DNA from 3 places in the Bradyrhizobium sp. AZCC 2262 genome. Region 3 is predicted to be linked to each of the others. Evidence: predicted binding sites of a transcription regulator. Region 3 holds the regulator's gene; each other region holds the start of a gene.

Region 1 (5,035 bases), 2.7 Mb from region 3:
TCCGGAGCCCGGCTGAGGCTCAACAGCCACGCGAGGAGACGGGCGCCATGCATCGGCAGGGCGGGTTCGTGGGTCATGGCATTCTGTATGTGCATGCCGCAAGACATAGCGTGCGCGTCTTGACGGTCGGTTCAGATGAAACTGCAAGCACGCCTAAAATTGTAAGCGACGTCGCCCGCGGCTTGTTTTGCTGATCGACCGATAAAAAACGTTGAGGCCGCCGGTTCGGCGGCCTCATCGCGAGAGCTAGCTTTCCGGCTGCTCTACATCAGGCGGCCGGGGGCTGGCGTCCGGCGCCTCTTCACTCCTGGCCGAAAGGTCGGCGGCCTTGTCGAGAAATCCCGCGGCGACATCCGGATCCGTGGTGGCCATTGCAAACTTCAAAAAGGTTGCCGCTTGTTCCGTCAGATATTTTTTACCCGGCACAATCTGGTTCCCCGTTACTACCCGTTACGCTCCATCGCTCCCGATGCAATTACGCACCGCAGCGGATTCCGTTCCGGGGGAACCGTACAAAAGTGAACTTAAGGCGAGCGCTGAGATTGGGCGTTGGTCATGTTTCGCGCCAGGCGCTGAAGGTCGGGCATCGGACCGATAGCGGAAGGGGAATTTGAAAGAGGCCGCCAACGGAGGCGGCCGTTTGGCTAATTAGGAGCGGCGAACTTATCGAGGGGAATCTGCAATTTTGCAGCCCGCTCCTCGCGATCCCTTTTTAGAAATTCCCGTTCGCGATGCTCGAAAGCGATGAGTTCCTTTTCGGCCGCCTGTAGAAAGCGGTCGCGTGGTGTGATTGCCAATTGAGTGTGTCCCGTCATCACGCAGCCCTACGATTGCCCGGTGCCCTTACACGATATCCAACTGTTGGAATCGGCGAAAGGTTCGATGCCGTAAAATTACGGATTTATGACGGCGACTGAGGCGGCCTTATTCGTCGATCTCTCGGAGCTGCCGTTCCATGTCGGCAATTAGTTCCTTGATACGCCTGGGCCGTATCAGGCTCTGTGGCGATCTGCCGGGCGAACCTCGGTATCGCAGAATCTTCATTTCGAGTACGACGTGCTCGCTTTTCGACTGCACGGCCCGGCAATTCGGTCAAAGCACGCGTTTTGCTAAATTTGTAACGGGGGTCGGCCTAGCCAGCGGCTCTACTTTTTTCGTGCTTAGACGCTAAGGAAACATTCCGGGAACGCGGCCTAACTAGGACACTCCCCAAATTAACTTAGGACACCACAGGTTAAATCAGGCCAGTATTCCCCAATTCAAAAAGAACATATTGCGAACATAGAACAAACATGGTACAAGATTGCCATAGGCCATCGAATCCAAAACCTGCCACCGCCCGTTTGTCCCGCTCGCGAATCCCCGCCATAAGGAGCACGTACTATGTCCGCCACTGCCCTGCGTATCGTCGAAGGATCCTCCATGGATAAGACCAAGGCCCTGTCCGCCGCGCTCTCCCAGATCGAGCGCCAGTTCGGCAAGGGGTCGGTGATGAAGCTGGGCAAGAACGACCGCTCGATGGATATCGAGACCATTTCCTCGGGCTCGCTCGGACTCGATATCGCGCTGGGCGTCGGCGGCCTGCCGAGGGGACGTGTGGTCGAAATCTACGGGCCGGAATCGTCGGGCAAGACCACGCTGGCGCTGCACACGGTGGCGGAAGGGCAGAAGAAGGGCGGCATCTGCGCCTTCATCGATGCCGAACACGCGCTCGATCCGGTCTATGCGCGCAAGCTCGGCGTCAACATCGACGAGCTCCTGATCTCGCAGCCCGACACCGGCGAGCAGGCGCTGGAAATCTGCGACACGCTGGTGCGTTCGGGCGCGGTCGACGTGCTGGTGGTCGACTCCGTTGCAGCGCTGGTGCCGAAGGCCGAACTCGAGGGCGAGATGGGCGATGCGCTGCCCGGCCTGCAGGCGCGGCTGATGAGCCAGGCGCTGCGCAAGCTCACCGCCTCGATCAACAAGTCCAACACCATGGTGATCTTCATCAACCAGATCCGCATGAAGATCGGGGTGATGTACGGCTCGCCGGAAACCACCACCGGCGGCAACGCGCTGAAATTTTACGCCTCCGTCCGCCTCGACATCCGCCGCATCGGCGCGATCAAGGAGCGCGACGAAGTCGTCGGCAACACCACCCGCGTCAAGGTGGTGAAGAACAAGCTGGCGCCGCCCTTCAAGCAGGTCGAGTTCGACATCATGTATGGCGAGGGCGTTTCCAAGATGGGTGAAATCCTCGACCTCGGCGTCAAGGCCGGCATCGTCGAAAAGTCCGGCGCCTGGTTCTCCTATGACAGCCAGCGGCTGGGCCAGGGCCGCGAGAACTCAAAAGCCTTCCTCAAGGCCAATCCGGACATGGTCGCCAAGATCGAGACGGCGATCCGCCAGAACTCCGGCCTGATCGCCGAACAGATCCTCGCCGGCCCCGCCGAGCGCGACGCCGACGGCGAGGAGCCGGCGGGCGACGAATAAGCTTCAGAAACGCTTCAGGGGTTAAGGCCTGAAACGTGACGGACGGGTGTTGTAGACGTTGAGTTGCCGACGTCTTCAGCGCCCGTTTTGTTTTTGCCCGCCGCAAATTTACGCTGTCATTCCGGGGCGCATCGAAGATGCGAACCCGGAATCTCGAGATTCCGGGTTCGCGCTAAGGCGCGCCCCGGAACGACGGCCTTTCGGCCGTCACTCCGCGGCCTGCGCGTAGTCCGCCACCGGCGGGCACGAGCACACCAGGTTGCGGTCGCCATAGACATTGTCGACGCGCCCGACCGGGCTCCAATATTTATCGGTCCGCGAGACGCCGTCGGGGAAGCAGCCCTCGGCGCGGCTATAGGCGCGGCTCCACGCATCGTCGGCGATGTCGTGCACGGTGTGCGGGGCGTGGCGCAGCGGCGAGGCCTCGACCTTCCAGCGGCCCTTTTCGATCTCGGCGATCTCGTTGCGGATCGCGATCATGGCATCACAGAAGCGATCCAGCTCCGTCTTGGATTCCGATTCGGTCGGCTCGATCATCAGCGTGCCCGGCACCGGAAAGCTCATGGTCGGCGCGTGGAAGCCGTAGTCGATCAGCCGTTTTGCGATGTCGTCGACGGTGACGCCGCTGGTCGCCTTCAAAGGACGGGGATCGATGATGCACTCATGCGCGACGCGGCCTTTTGCGTTTTTGTAGAGTACAGGGAAATGCGGATCGAGCCGGCTTGCGATGTAATTGGCGTTGAGGATCGCTATCTCGGTGGCGCGCGTCAGGCCTTCGCCCGACATCATCAGGATGTAGATGTAGGAGATGGTCAGGATCGACGCCGAGCCGAACGGCGCCGCCGACACCGGTCCGACGGAAGCCGGCGCCGCGCCGTCGGTTGCGGGATGTCCGGGGAGATAGGGCGCAAGATGCGCTCTTACGCCGATCGGCCCCATGCCCGGGCCGCCGCCGCCATGCGGGATGCAGAAGGTCTTGTGCAGATTGAGGTGGGAGACGTCGGCGCCGTAATCGCCGGGCCGCGACAGACCAACCTGCGCGTTCATGTTGGCGCCGTCGAGATAGACCTGTCCGCCATGGCTGTGAACGATGTCGCAGATGTCGCGGATGTGCTCCTCGAACACGCCATGCGTCGAGGGATAGGTGATCATCACGGCGGCGAGGTTTTTGGAATGCTTCTCCGCCTTGGCGCGGAGATCGTCGACGTCGACGTCGCCTCTGATGTCACAGGCGGTCACCACCACCTCCATGCCGACCATGCTGGCGGAGGCCGGATTGGTGCCATGCGCGGAGGAGGGGATCAGGCACACCTTGCGGTGCGGCTCGCCGCGGGCCGCATGATAGGCGCGGATCGCGAGCAATCCTGCATATTCGCCCTGTGCGCCGGAATTCGGCTGCAGCGAGATCGCATCATAGCCTGTTATGTCGCACAGCGCTTTCTCAAGCCGTCTGAACAACACATGATAGCCCTTGGCCTGCTCGGATGGCGCGAACGGATGCAGACTGCCGAACTCAGGCCACGTCAATGGAATCATCTCCGTGGTCGCGTTCAGCTTCATGGTGCAGGAGCCGAGCGGGATCATCGCGCGGTCGAGCGCGAGGTCGCGATCGCTGAGCTTGCGCATGTAGCGCAGCAGTTCGGTCTCGGAGCGGTGCGCGTGGAAGACCGGATGGGTGAGGAAGGCGCTGTCGCGCTTCAGTTCCGCCGGCAGCGTCTCGCGCGCGCTGACCTCGATAGCGGCATAGGACAGTTTGCCGCCGAACGCGCGCCACACCGCTTCGACGGTCGCTTGTGTCGTGGTCTCGTCCAGCGCGATGCCCAGCCGGCCTTCACCGATGCGCAGATTGATTGCTTCAGCATGCGCCCGGACGACGATCTCGCCCTGTCTGGCGCCCACATCCACCGTTACGGTGTCGAAGAACGTCTCGCTCTTCAATGCAAAGCCAAGCTTGCGCAAGCCCGCCGCCAACACCGCGGCGCGGCGATGCACGGTGCACGCGATATGCGTCAGCCCTTCGGGGCCGTGATAGACCGCATACATCGACGCGATCACCGCCAGCAGCACCTGTGCGGTGCAGATGTTGGAAGTGGCCTTTTCGCGGCGGATATGCTGCTCGCGGGTCTGCAGCGCCAGCCGATAGGCCGGCTGTCCCCTCGAATCCACCGACAGGCCGACGATGCGGCCGGGCAGCGAGCGCTTTAGCGCGTCACGCACCGACATGTAGGCCGCGTGCGGTCCGCCATAGCCCATCGGCACGCCAAAACGCTGCGCCGAACCGATGGCGATATCAGCGCCGAGTTCGCCGGGCGAGGCGATCAGCGTCAGCGCCAGCAGGTCGGCGGCGATGACGGCCAGCGCCCCCTTGGCGTGCAGCGCCGATATCGCCGGCCTGAGGTCGCGCACCGCGCCCGATGTTCCCGGATATTGCAGCAAGCCGCCAAAAATTTCCGCGTGCTCGAGATCGGTGAGGGGATCGCCGACGATCAAATTCCAGCCCAGCGGCTCCGCGCGGGTGCGCAGCACCGCGAGCGTCTGCGGATGCACTTCCGCGTCGACG
Region 2 (5,035 bases), 900 kb from region 3:
GACGGCAAGTCGTATCTGCCTTGCAAGCGCAAGAGCGAGCTTCCCACGAGCCGGTGATCGGTAACAACCGATTTTGCTCGACGGCCTGACCTCCGCCGCGTTTATCAGATATGACGCCGTTGATCGGTGGCGGCCGCTTCTCGGACGTGGCACCTTGATCGACGACTCCGTGCAAGTTGCACGATCCGATACTCGACCGGGGAGAATGCGTCTTGAGCGTAGTGGCGGAAGCGGCTGATGTCCCCTATTCCGGCGACCGGCGGGCCGGACGAACCGAAGCCCAGCAAGACACCCAGAAGTTCGCCGAAGCGGCCATTGCGGAAAGCAAGCGCCAAGGCCTTCTACTCGCTGTCCGGGCCCGCTGGGTCGCGCTGGCGGTGATTGCCGTTACCTTGCCGATCATCAACCCGAACTGGGACGTGATTTACTACGTCGTGATGCTCGGCCTTTTTGCCGCGATCGGCTGGGCCCAATTGAACGTCGGCAAAGTAGGGCGTTCGCTGCCGGAGCTTTTCCTGATCTTTTGCGATCTGGCGTTAATTACCCTGCTCACGGTCGTGCCCAATCCGTTGAGCGCCGCGAACTGGCCGGTCGGCATGCAATTCCGGTTCGAGACTTTCATCTATTTCTTTGTCTTCCTCGCAACCGCCACCCTTGCCTATTCGTGGCGAACGGTGGTCGCGATGGGCTTCTGGACCTCGGCCGTGTGGGCAATCGGGGTGGGCTGGGCGTACCTGCAGCCCGAAACCCACGCCGAGTTGTCGGAACGCGTGCGAGCCGCCATCGGCTCCGACGTCAGGATGTTCCACATCATCAACCCCTCATCGATCGGCATTCCGGAGCGCTTCCAAGAAATCACGGTGTTCCTGATCGTCGCCATGACGTTGGCGCTGGCGGTGCGCCGTTCCAACGCCCTGCTGATCAGCCACGCCGGGATTGAACGCGAACGGACCAACCTGGCGCGGTATTTTTCCCCCAATGTCGTCGAGCAACTGTCTGTCAATGACGAGCCACTCACGCGGGTTCACACCCAGGACGTCGCCGTTTTGTTTGCCGATATCGTGGGCTTCACTACCTATGCCGATGGACGAGACCCAAAGGAGGTTATCGGCACGCTGCGACAGTTCCATGAGCGGATGGAACGAGAAGTGTTTCGGCACGGCGGAACGCTCGACAAGTATCTCGGCGACGGCCTGATGGCGACATTCGGTACGCCGTTCGCCGGCGATTCCGACGCGCTGAACGCCTTGCGTTGCGCGAGGGGTATGATCGATTCGATTGCGGAGTTAAACAGAGAACGGAAAGATCGCAACGAGCCGCCGATCCAGGTCAGCGTCGGACTGCACTATGGCCAGGTCGTGCTTGGGGACATCGGCCTCAACCGGCTCGAATTCGCCGTGATCGGCACCACCGTGAATGCGGCGAGCCGGCTCGAGGCGCTTACCCGCGAATTCGGATGCGCCATCGTGGTTAGCGACGCGCTGGTGCAGCAGGCGCGGACGGAATCCAGCCATTCGAGCGGAGACTTCGCGTTGCTCGTCGAGCAGCCGGCACAGAGCATTCGTGGGCTTGAGCGACCTATTGGCATCTGGACATGTCCCGCTATCGCTTCCTGATGCGCTGAATTGAACGCGCGCATAGCCAGTGGTTGAAAAATTACCTAAAGTTGCTAGATATGCAGGTAGCACTTCCGATGAAAATAGTGATCGTTGGGAGGGACTTGTGGCAGCATTTGAAGAAGTGGAAGCAACACATGACCAACGCCTGTGCCTACGCCCTTTAAATTCGACGAGGTTGGCATCTGGTCCGAGCTAAAGCTTGAGATCGTTGAGAAATACGGTTCGGCCTATACCGCAGCTTTCGCCAATCAACGAGGCCTGAAGAAATACTACGTCGACGCGTTCAGTGGCGCCGGTGTGCACATCTCGAAGCGCAGTGGTGGGCCGATCGACGGTAGCCCGGCCCGCGCGTTGAAGACGACGCCGCCTTTCGACAGTTTCTTTTTTATCGATATGGACGCCCAGAAGACGGCGCATCTGAAAAAGCTTTGTGCCGGCCGCGGTAACGTCCACATAGAAACGGGCGACGCGTCGAAATATCTCACCCAAACGCTTCTGCCGACTATCAAGTACAGCGAATTTAAGCGAGCGCTTTGCCTCTTCGACCCCTACGGTCTTCACCTTGAATGGCGCGCGATGGAGATGGCAGGTCAGTCCCGGGCCATCGACATGTTCCTGAATTTTCCGGTGATGGACATGAACAGGAACGCGATCTGGCGGAATCCCTCCGTCGTTCCGAAGGAAGGCATTGACCGCATGAACAGCTTTTGGGGTGATGAATCTTGGAGAGAAGCGGCCTACGCCGAACACCCGCAAGGCAATTTGTTCGGTGCGCCAGACATCGTAAAACAGGGAAATGACGCGATTGTAGGCGCCTTTCGTGAAAGGCTGCGCAAAGTGGCTGGTTTCGAGTTCGTCCCCGAGCCCCTACCGATGAAGAACAGCACCAATGCTGTCGTGTACTACTTGTTCTTTGCTTCTCAGAAACCCGTTGCGCAAAAAATCATCGGCGACATTTTCAAAAAATACCGATGAGATCACGGCCGCAGGTCGGGCATCTCATCGTAGGTCTTGCCATTTAGTATGCGACCGGCCGCCTTCTTATTTTTTCCACCCCACTGTTTGAAGAAGAAGGCCGTTCCAGAGGAACGACACATCGTCTCGATCTCGTCGACCCACTCAGGCTTCATTTCGCGGGCGCGCGGGCCGCTCTCCCCACCAACGATCGCCCAATGGATGCCGGTGAGATCGCCATCGGCTACGGACCCGATCAGCGGCTCAAGGGAAACAAATCTGATTGCGGCTGGCACCTGCCGAATGGCATCCAACCTATACAGAACGCGACCATCCTCAATGCTGGTGCCGAGCCAGACGTTCGGGAGGATTTCGAATGATCGTTGAGCTAGAACGTGTGCCATGCGCTCGGGGCGCTTAGTGAGAATTTGATACGTGTGCCGAGGTGTTTCCTTCATCACGTCCCAAACCCGAGCGATGAATTCAGTTGGAACATCATCATGGAAAAGGTCGGACATTGAGTTGACGAAAACCTTGCGTGGCTTTGACCACGTTCTCGGTGTATCGAGCGATGCATAATCCAAACGAATTTTGCCGGTCCAGACTGCGCGTCGCCCGCTTTTCCGGGTGAGGCCGCGGTACTTCGCAGTCCCCATCGCCTCAAGTCTGGCCGCCATCCGCATGGCGTAGCAATTCGTGCAGCCTGCTGTAAGCACGGTGCAACCAGCCACAGGATTCCAAGTCGCGTCGGTCCATTCGATTGATGTTTCGGCCATGGAGTTCTCTCAAGCGTCTATAGAATCTCAAGAAAGTGGTTAGATTTGGTTACTTGGATTTATCGTGCCCTAGCGGTGTGAACCTCCTCTACTACAAGTCTTCGTCCTGCGGCACGTCCGACGTATAACAGGATGATATCATGCCTCCATGCTACCTCAGTCATGCTATGACACATTGCCCGTTCCACCGAGACTGCGACTCACTCCCTTCATGGCCAAATCCACCCTCTCCTTTGTCTGCCAGAACTGCGGCGCGGCGTATAACCGCTGGCAGGGCAAGTGCGAGTCCTGCGGCGAGTGGAACACGCTGGCCGAGGAGGACACGACCGGCAGCGTGCCGGTGTCGATTCGCTCAAAGCGCCGGGGGCGGACGTTTGCGCTGGAATCACTGACGGGAAAAAGCAACGACGCCCCGCGCCTGCCCTCCGGCATGACGGAGCTCGATCGCGTCACCGGTGGCGGTTTTGTCCGCGGTTCGGTGCTGTTGGTCGGCGGCGACCCCGGCATCGGCAAATCGACCTTGCTGACGCAGGCCACCAGCATGCTGGCGCGCGCCGGGCATCGCGCGGTCTATATTTCGGGCGAAGAAGCCGTGGCCCAGGTGCGGCTGCGTGCTGAGCGGCTGGGGCTTGCCGATGCGCCGGTGCAGCTCGCCGCCGAAACGTCGGTCGAAGACATCGTCTCGACGCTGTCGGAGGGCGCGGTGCCGCGCCTGATCGTAATCGATTCGATACAGACCATGTGGACCGACACGGTGGAATCAGCGCCGGGAACGGTGACGCAGGTCCGCGCCTCCGCGCAGGCGCTCATTCGCTTCGCCAAAAAATCCGGAGCTGCGATCATTCTGGTTGGGCACGTCACCAAGGATGGCCAGATCGCGGGCCCCCGTGTGGTCGAGCACATGGTCGACGCGGTGCTGTCGTTCGAGGGAGAAGGCTCGCAACATTTCCGCATTTTGCGCGCGATGAAGAACCGCTTCGGTCCGACCGATGAAATCGGCGTGTTCGAGATGACGGGCTTGGGCCTTCGCGAGGTCTCCAACCCTTCCGAATTGTTCCTTTCTGAACGCGACCTGGGCAGCCCGGGCACGGCGGTCTTTGCCGGGATCGAAGGCACCCGCCCGGTGCTGGTGGAATTGCAGGCATTGGTGGCGCCGACCACGCTCGGCACCCCGAGGCGGGCCGTGGTGGGCTGGGACCCGAGCCGGCTGTCGATGGTGCTCGCGGTGCTGGAAGCCCATTGCGGGGTCAAATTGTCCGGCTACGACGTCTATCTGAACGTGGCGGGAGGCTTGCGGATCCAGGAGCCCGCGGCCGACCTCGCGGCGGCCGCTGCCCTGGTGTCGTCCCTGGTGAACGCTCCGTTACCGACAGATGCGGTCTATTTCGGTGAGATTTCACTCTCGGGCGCGGTCCGGCCGGTGGCGCAGACCTCGGCCCGATTAAAGGAGGCCGCGAAACTGGGATTTGGCCGTGCCGTTCTGCCCGAATCGGCCCGTGGCGAGGTCGGCGGCGATGGCGGGCTGGCGCTGAGCAGCATCGGCGGCTTGACCAGCCTGGTCGCCGATATCGCGGCACGTGGCAGCCCCAGAGGCGCTGGGTCCGACAACCGGAACACCAATCGCGAGGGTGTGACGGAGAAAAATGCCACACCAGCGCGATTCCGTCGTGAAAACAGCTAAAGCGG
Region 3 (5,035 bases):
CCACGTGACATCGACGGATGACGTGGCAAGGGCACTGACCGCACTTGAAGTTTAGAGCGCGATGACGTTGCTTCGAACCGTCATCCCGCTCTATCCCTTTGATTTGAGCATAATCTATTCGGAAAACCGGTGTCCACCTTTCCGGATCATGCTCCTGGAGGTCTGCCCGTGGCCTTGATGCCTGTCGCCGATGCGCTTGCTGCGATCCTTGCCGGCGCGGTCCCCCTGCCCGAGGAAATGATCGCGCTCGACGATGCCTTTCATCGCGTGCTGGCGCGCGACGTCGCGGCACGGCGGACGCAGCCGCCGCAGGCGATGTCGGCGATGGACGGCTACGCGGTGCGCGCGGCGGATTCCCCCGATCTCTCGGTGCGGCTGAAGGTGATCGGCGAGGTCGCCGCCGGCCGCCCGTTCGAGCGGAAGGTAGGCCGAGGCGAAGCGGTGCGGATCTTCACCGGCGGCGTGATCCCTGATGGCGCCGACGCCGTCATCATCCAGGAGGATACCGGCGTCGACGGCGATCAGATCACCATCACGGAAGCCGCCGTTGCGGGGCGGCATATCCGGCCCGCCGGCGTCGATTTCCGCGAGGGCGATGTTTTGCTCAATCGCGGACGCCGCCTCGCCGACCGCGATCTGTCGCTCGCCGCCGGCATGAACTATCCGGAGCTTGCGGTGCACCGCCGCCCGAAAGTCGCGGTCCTCGGCACCGGCGACGAGTTGGTGATGCCGGGCGAGATCCCCGGCCCTGGCCAGATCGTCTATTCCAACGGCTACGGCTTGCGGGCGCTGGCGCGCGCCGAGGGCGCCGAGGTCGTCGATCTCGGAATCGCCGCCGACACGGTCCCCGCCACCACGCAAGGCATCCGCCGTGCGCGCGAGGCGGACGCGGATATCCTGATCACCATGGGCGGCGCCTCGGTCGGCGACCACGACCTCGTCAAACAGTCGCTGGAGGCCGAGGGCACGACCATGGCGTTCTGGCGCATAGCCATGCGGCCCGGCAAGCCGATGATGCATGGCAGGCTCGGCACGATGCGCGTGATCGGCCTGCCCGGCAATCCCGTCTCTTCCTATGTCTGCGGTTTCCTGTTTCTGGTCCCGTTGATTCGTGCGCTGTCGGGCCGCGACACAATCCATCACCGGCGCGAAAGCGCCCTGTTGGGGCGCGATCTCGCCGCCAACGACCAGCGCGAAGACTATCTTCGCGCACGCCTCGAAGCGCGCGAGGACGGCACGCTGATCGCGGTGCCGGTGAATCTCCAGGATTCATCGCTGCTCGGGAATCTCGCTGCGGCACGGGCACTTGTGATACGTCCGCCGTTCGCGCCGGCTGCCGCAAAGGGTTCGCCTTGCGAGCTGCTCCGGCTGCCGGAATGACGTCCTGAGCGTGCCTGTAAAGGTGGTCTTGGGCCGAAGCCGCGACGCGTTCACCTGAAATTAAGTGGTTGCGGAACACATATCGAACATATAGTGTCCGTTCATGATTTGTTTCGACTGCTAGTGTCTATGACTGGGAGTTTTGGGGACTCTCGTGATGGACCCCAGAGATTCGGGACCGAAAGATTTGTGCCAACCGGGGGAATGCTCGCGATGCTTACGCGCAAACAGTACGAACTTCTGCGTTTCATTAATGAACGGCTGAAAGAGGCCGGCGTACCGCCCTCCTTCGACGAGATGAAGGATGCGCTCGACCTGCGCTCGAAATCCGGAATCCACCGCCTGATTACGGCGCTGGAAGAGCGCGGCTTCATCCGCCGCCTGCCCAACCGCGCCCGCGCCATCGAAGTCATCAAGCTGCCGGAGCTGGCAGCCGCCGGCAACGGCCGCCGCGGCTTCACGCCGAGCGTCATCGAAGGCACGCTCGGCAAGCGCACGGTGAGCGCGCCGACTACCGAGGACGATGGCAATCGCCCGGTCGCCGTCCCCGTGATGGGCCGGATCGCCGCCGGTACGCCGATCGAGGCGCTGCAGACCCGCAGCCACACCATCAGCGTGCCGCCTGACATGCTCGGCTCCGGCGAGCACTACGCGCTCGAAGTGCGCGGCGATTCCATGATCGACGCCGGCATTCTCGACGGCGACATGGCGCTGATCCAGCGCAATGAGACCGCCGACACCGGCGACATCGTGGTGGCGCTGATCGACGAGGAGGAAGCCACGCTAAAGCGCTTCCGCCGCCGCGGCGCCTCGATCGCGCTGGAGCCCGCCAATGCTGCCTACGAAGTCCGCATCCTGCCGCCGAACCGGGTCCGGATTCAGGGCAAATTGATCGGGCTTTACCGCAAATACTGACCGGCTGGCTTTGCGGACACGACTGCGACGCCCCGGCCTTCGGCGAGGGTTTTTTGTGCGCGCCTGGAACCAAGCCGCGTTAGCGCGTTTGTGATTTAGACGTAGTGCGCCAGTCGCAGAATTGCCCAGAAGCAAGAAAACGCTGTGCGCCAAGTCAGCTCTGATAGAGGCCGGTGCCTCCTTCCAGACACGGGTCCGCTATCTCAAACGAGGGAGCCATCCGATGTGTGACTATAGCCTGCATGCGGTGAAGACGCGGCCTGCCCAGGTCGGCGAGACGCTGATCACCACGACATTCCGCGGTACATCGACCCGCGGCTTTGCGTCGGAACGCGAGCCGGCAGTGGCGGTCTGCATGCTTCCCGGCACCGAACTGGCGTTCGCCCAGGACGTCCGATACGACAACCGGTGGATCTGGACGCGAACCACCGACTGGCGGGTCGCCAAGTTCAACCAGATCGAGCCCGAAGTGTCCGATCGCCACCATGACGCGATCGAATTTCCCGACGGAAGCCATGTGCTGGTGACGCAGCTTTGCGAAGGCCAGCGCGCGACCGTGCTGCAATTGCCTGTGACCGAGGGCGAACGTGCGGCGAAGGTGACGGAAGCGCCACCGGCCGAATCCATCGTGACCGGTTAGACGACGCGCTTGATCCGCCGGTTTATGCCGGCGGATCATGCTGATATGGTTTTGTGAGAAACTCGGCACCGAGGGGCGGTCGGTGGTCAACAAAGTCACATGGCAAAGAGCCGGTCGCGTCACGGAACCCGGACGGTACATGTTCCGGTACGGCTGGCTCACCATCACGGCCGAAGATCTCGCGATCTGGCGGCAATTCCCCGAGGCGTCGTTCACGCTGGTCAACCTGCCGTCGACCCCCGACGCGCCCGAGGAATTCCACCTCGGCGCTTTCGAAATACCGGCCCACCCCTCAAGTCCCTCGCTCGACGAGCACTAGTTTTTTGTCTTGACGCGTTTTCTTTACGCGAACCGGCTTCCACTTCGCTCGAAAACGCTATGTTTCGCCTACTCCTCCGCCTGAAGGTCGGCCTCGGCGGGGGTGGCGTCGACGGCGCGCGGCGGCACCACTCGCGGCGCAAGCACGGTGGTGTCTGCCTCGCTCTCGTCGGCGATGGCCGGCGACCACGGGCGGTCGATGCCCCTCGGTTTTGCCGCCTCGACGACAAATCCCTCACGGCCTTGCCGCAACGCCATCGCGCCCTGCCGCCGCAGCCGTTCGGCATTTATGACGGAAGCCGTGCATGAAGCGGGCGCCTGCCGCATGGTCACAATGAGCGCCGCACGCTCGCAATCGTCCGCCAGCGCCTCGGGCTTGTGCGCCTGCGCGATCAGGCCGCCGCCGGTTTGCATCACGCAGCCAAGGTCGTCGCATGAGACGCCTGCGGTGAGCGACGCGTCAGCCGCCGTTCGCGCGTCCGCATCCGCCGCCAGCCACTCCTTCAGCAGGAAGACATCGCGGGAGCCTTTGGCCGCATGCATCAGATGCAGCAGGCCATCCTGCCCGCGGACGCCGACATGGCGGCCGTCGGCGGAGATGAGGATGTCCGGCTGCGGCACCCTCGCCGCCCACAGCGCCGCTACCAGCACCAGCACGGCGCCCGACCAGCGCAGCGGCGTTCGCAACAGGCCGAGCAGGATGATGCCGAGACTGGCCACAATCAGCGGGCCGATGCCGAACGCCGGCACCCGGCCGACCGCGCCAGGCAACGCCGCGACCCATTGGGTTACGGAAATCATCCAGTCGATGCCGACGCCCATGATCGCCCAGAACAGGCGATCGAAGCCGAACGGCATCGCGACGAGACCGAGCAGGCCCGCCGGCATCACGACCGCTGACACCACCGGCATCGCCGCGAGATTGGCCAGCACGCCATAGGGCGTGACCCGGTGGAAGTGAAAGGCCGCGTACGGCATGGTCGCAAGCCCCGCGACCAGCGATGCCAGCAGCAGCATTGTGACCTCGCGGCCACCCCACAGCGCAGCTCGCGCGGTTGCGGTATGATCTGCCGTCGCGAACAGGCACGGCATGCCGATCTGCACCAGCGCCACCAGGCCGAGCGTGGCGGCGAACGACATCTGAAAACTCGGATGCACCAGCGCTTCCGGCGCGACCGCCAGCACGATCAGGGCCGCGACCGCGAGCGTGCGAAACGTGATCGCCCGGCGATCGACCATGACCGCGATCAGCACCACGGCCGTCATGAAGAACGAGCGCTGCGTCGCCACTTCCGCCCCGGACAGCAGCAGATAGAACGCGGCGGCCGCGAACGCCGCCACCGCCGACCATTTCTTGATGGCGTAGCCGACCGTGAGCGCGGGAAACAGCGCCAGCAGCGCCCGCACCGCAAAGAACACGACGCCGGCGACGACGGCCATGTGATAGCCGGAGATCGAGAGTACATGGCCGAGACCCGAGATGAACATCGCGTCGTTCACCGGTTGAGAGATCGCGTCGCGACGCCCCGTCAACAGCGCGGTGGCAATCGCGCGCTTGTCGCCTTCCAGCGTGGTCCTGATCCGCGCATCGATCGCATCGCGCAAGCCTTGCATGACCGCGGAATAGCGCAGGCGAAGCCCTCCGCCTTCCGGGGGCTCCGCGGCCTTGATCGCGCCCATCACGAATCCGGAGGCGCCGATGCCGGCGAAAAACATGTCGCGGCTGAAATCGTAGCTACCCGGCCGCACCGGCGAAAGCGGCGGCAGCAGCCGCGCCTTCAG

The links. Region 3 encodes LexA, which represses DNA repair genes until DNA is damaged. Its sites were predicted from a motif close to TGTTCNNNNTGTGTTCNG; they were not measured.
Region 1: a site for LexA is predicted at 1,265-1,282, ahead of recA (recombinase RecA). Genes of this name have one in related genera too.
Region 2: a site for LexA is predicted at 1,746-1,763, ahead of V1283_RS14200 (three-Cys-motif partner protein TcmP). Genes of this name have one in related genera too.

Annotation. Positions count from the first base shown of each region.
Region 1 covers NZ_JAZHRT010000001.1:1,221,722-1,226,756, forward strand. Annotated here, with positions in the region: gene V1283_RS05605 (hypothetical protein) at 247-372, opposite strand; gene V1283_RS05610 (hypothetical protein) at 645-815, opposite strand; gene recA (recombinase RecA) at 1,384-2,475, shown strand; gene gcvP (aminomethyl-transferring glycine dehydrogenase) at 2,683-5,035, opposite strand, start outside.
Region 2 covers NZ_JAZHRT010000001.1:3,024,901-3,029,935, reverse strand. Annotated here, with positions in the region: gene V1283_RS14205 (adenylate/guanylate cyclase domain-containing protein) at 222-1,616, shown strand; gene V1283_RS14200 (three-Cys-motif partner protein TcmP) at 1,767-2,594, shown strand; gene V1283_RS14195 (DUF5131 family protein) at 2,597-3,349, opposite strand; gene radA (DNA repair protein RadA) at 3,561-5,030, shown strand.
Region 3 covers NZ_JAZHRT010000001.1:3,924,448-3,929,482, forward strand. Annotated here, with positions in the region: gene V1283_RS18700 (HAD-IA family hydrolase) at 1-55, shown strand, start outside; gene V1283_RS18705 (molybdopterin molybdotransferase MoeA) at 169-1,380, shown strand; gene lexA (transcriptional repressor LexA) at 1,594-2,295, shown strand; gene V1283_RS18715 (hypothetical protein) at 2,519-2,935, shown strand; gene V1283_RS18720 (hypothetical protein) at 2,973-3,254, shown strand; gene V1283_RS18725 (ComEC/Rec2 family competence protein) at 3,323-5,035, opposite strand, start outside.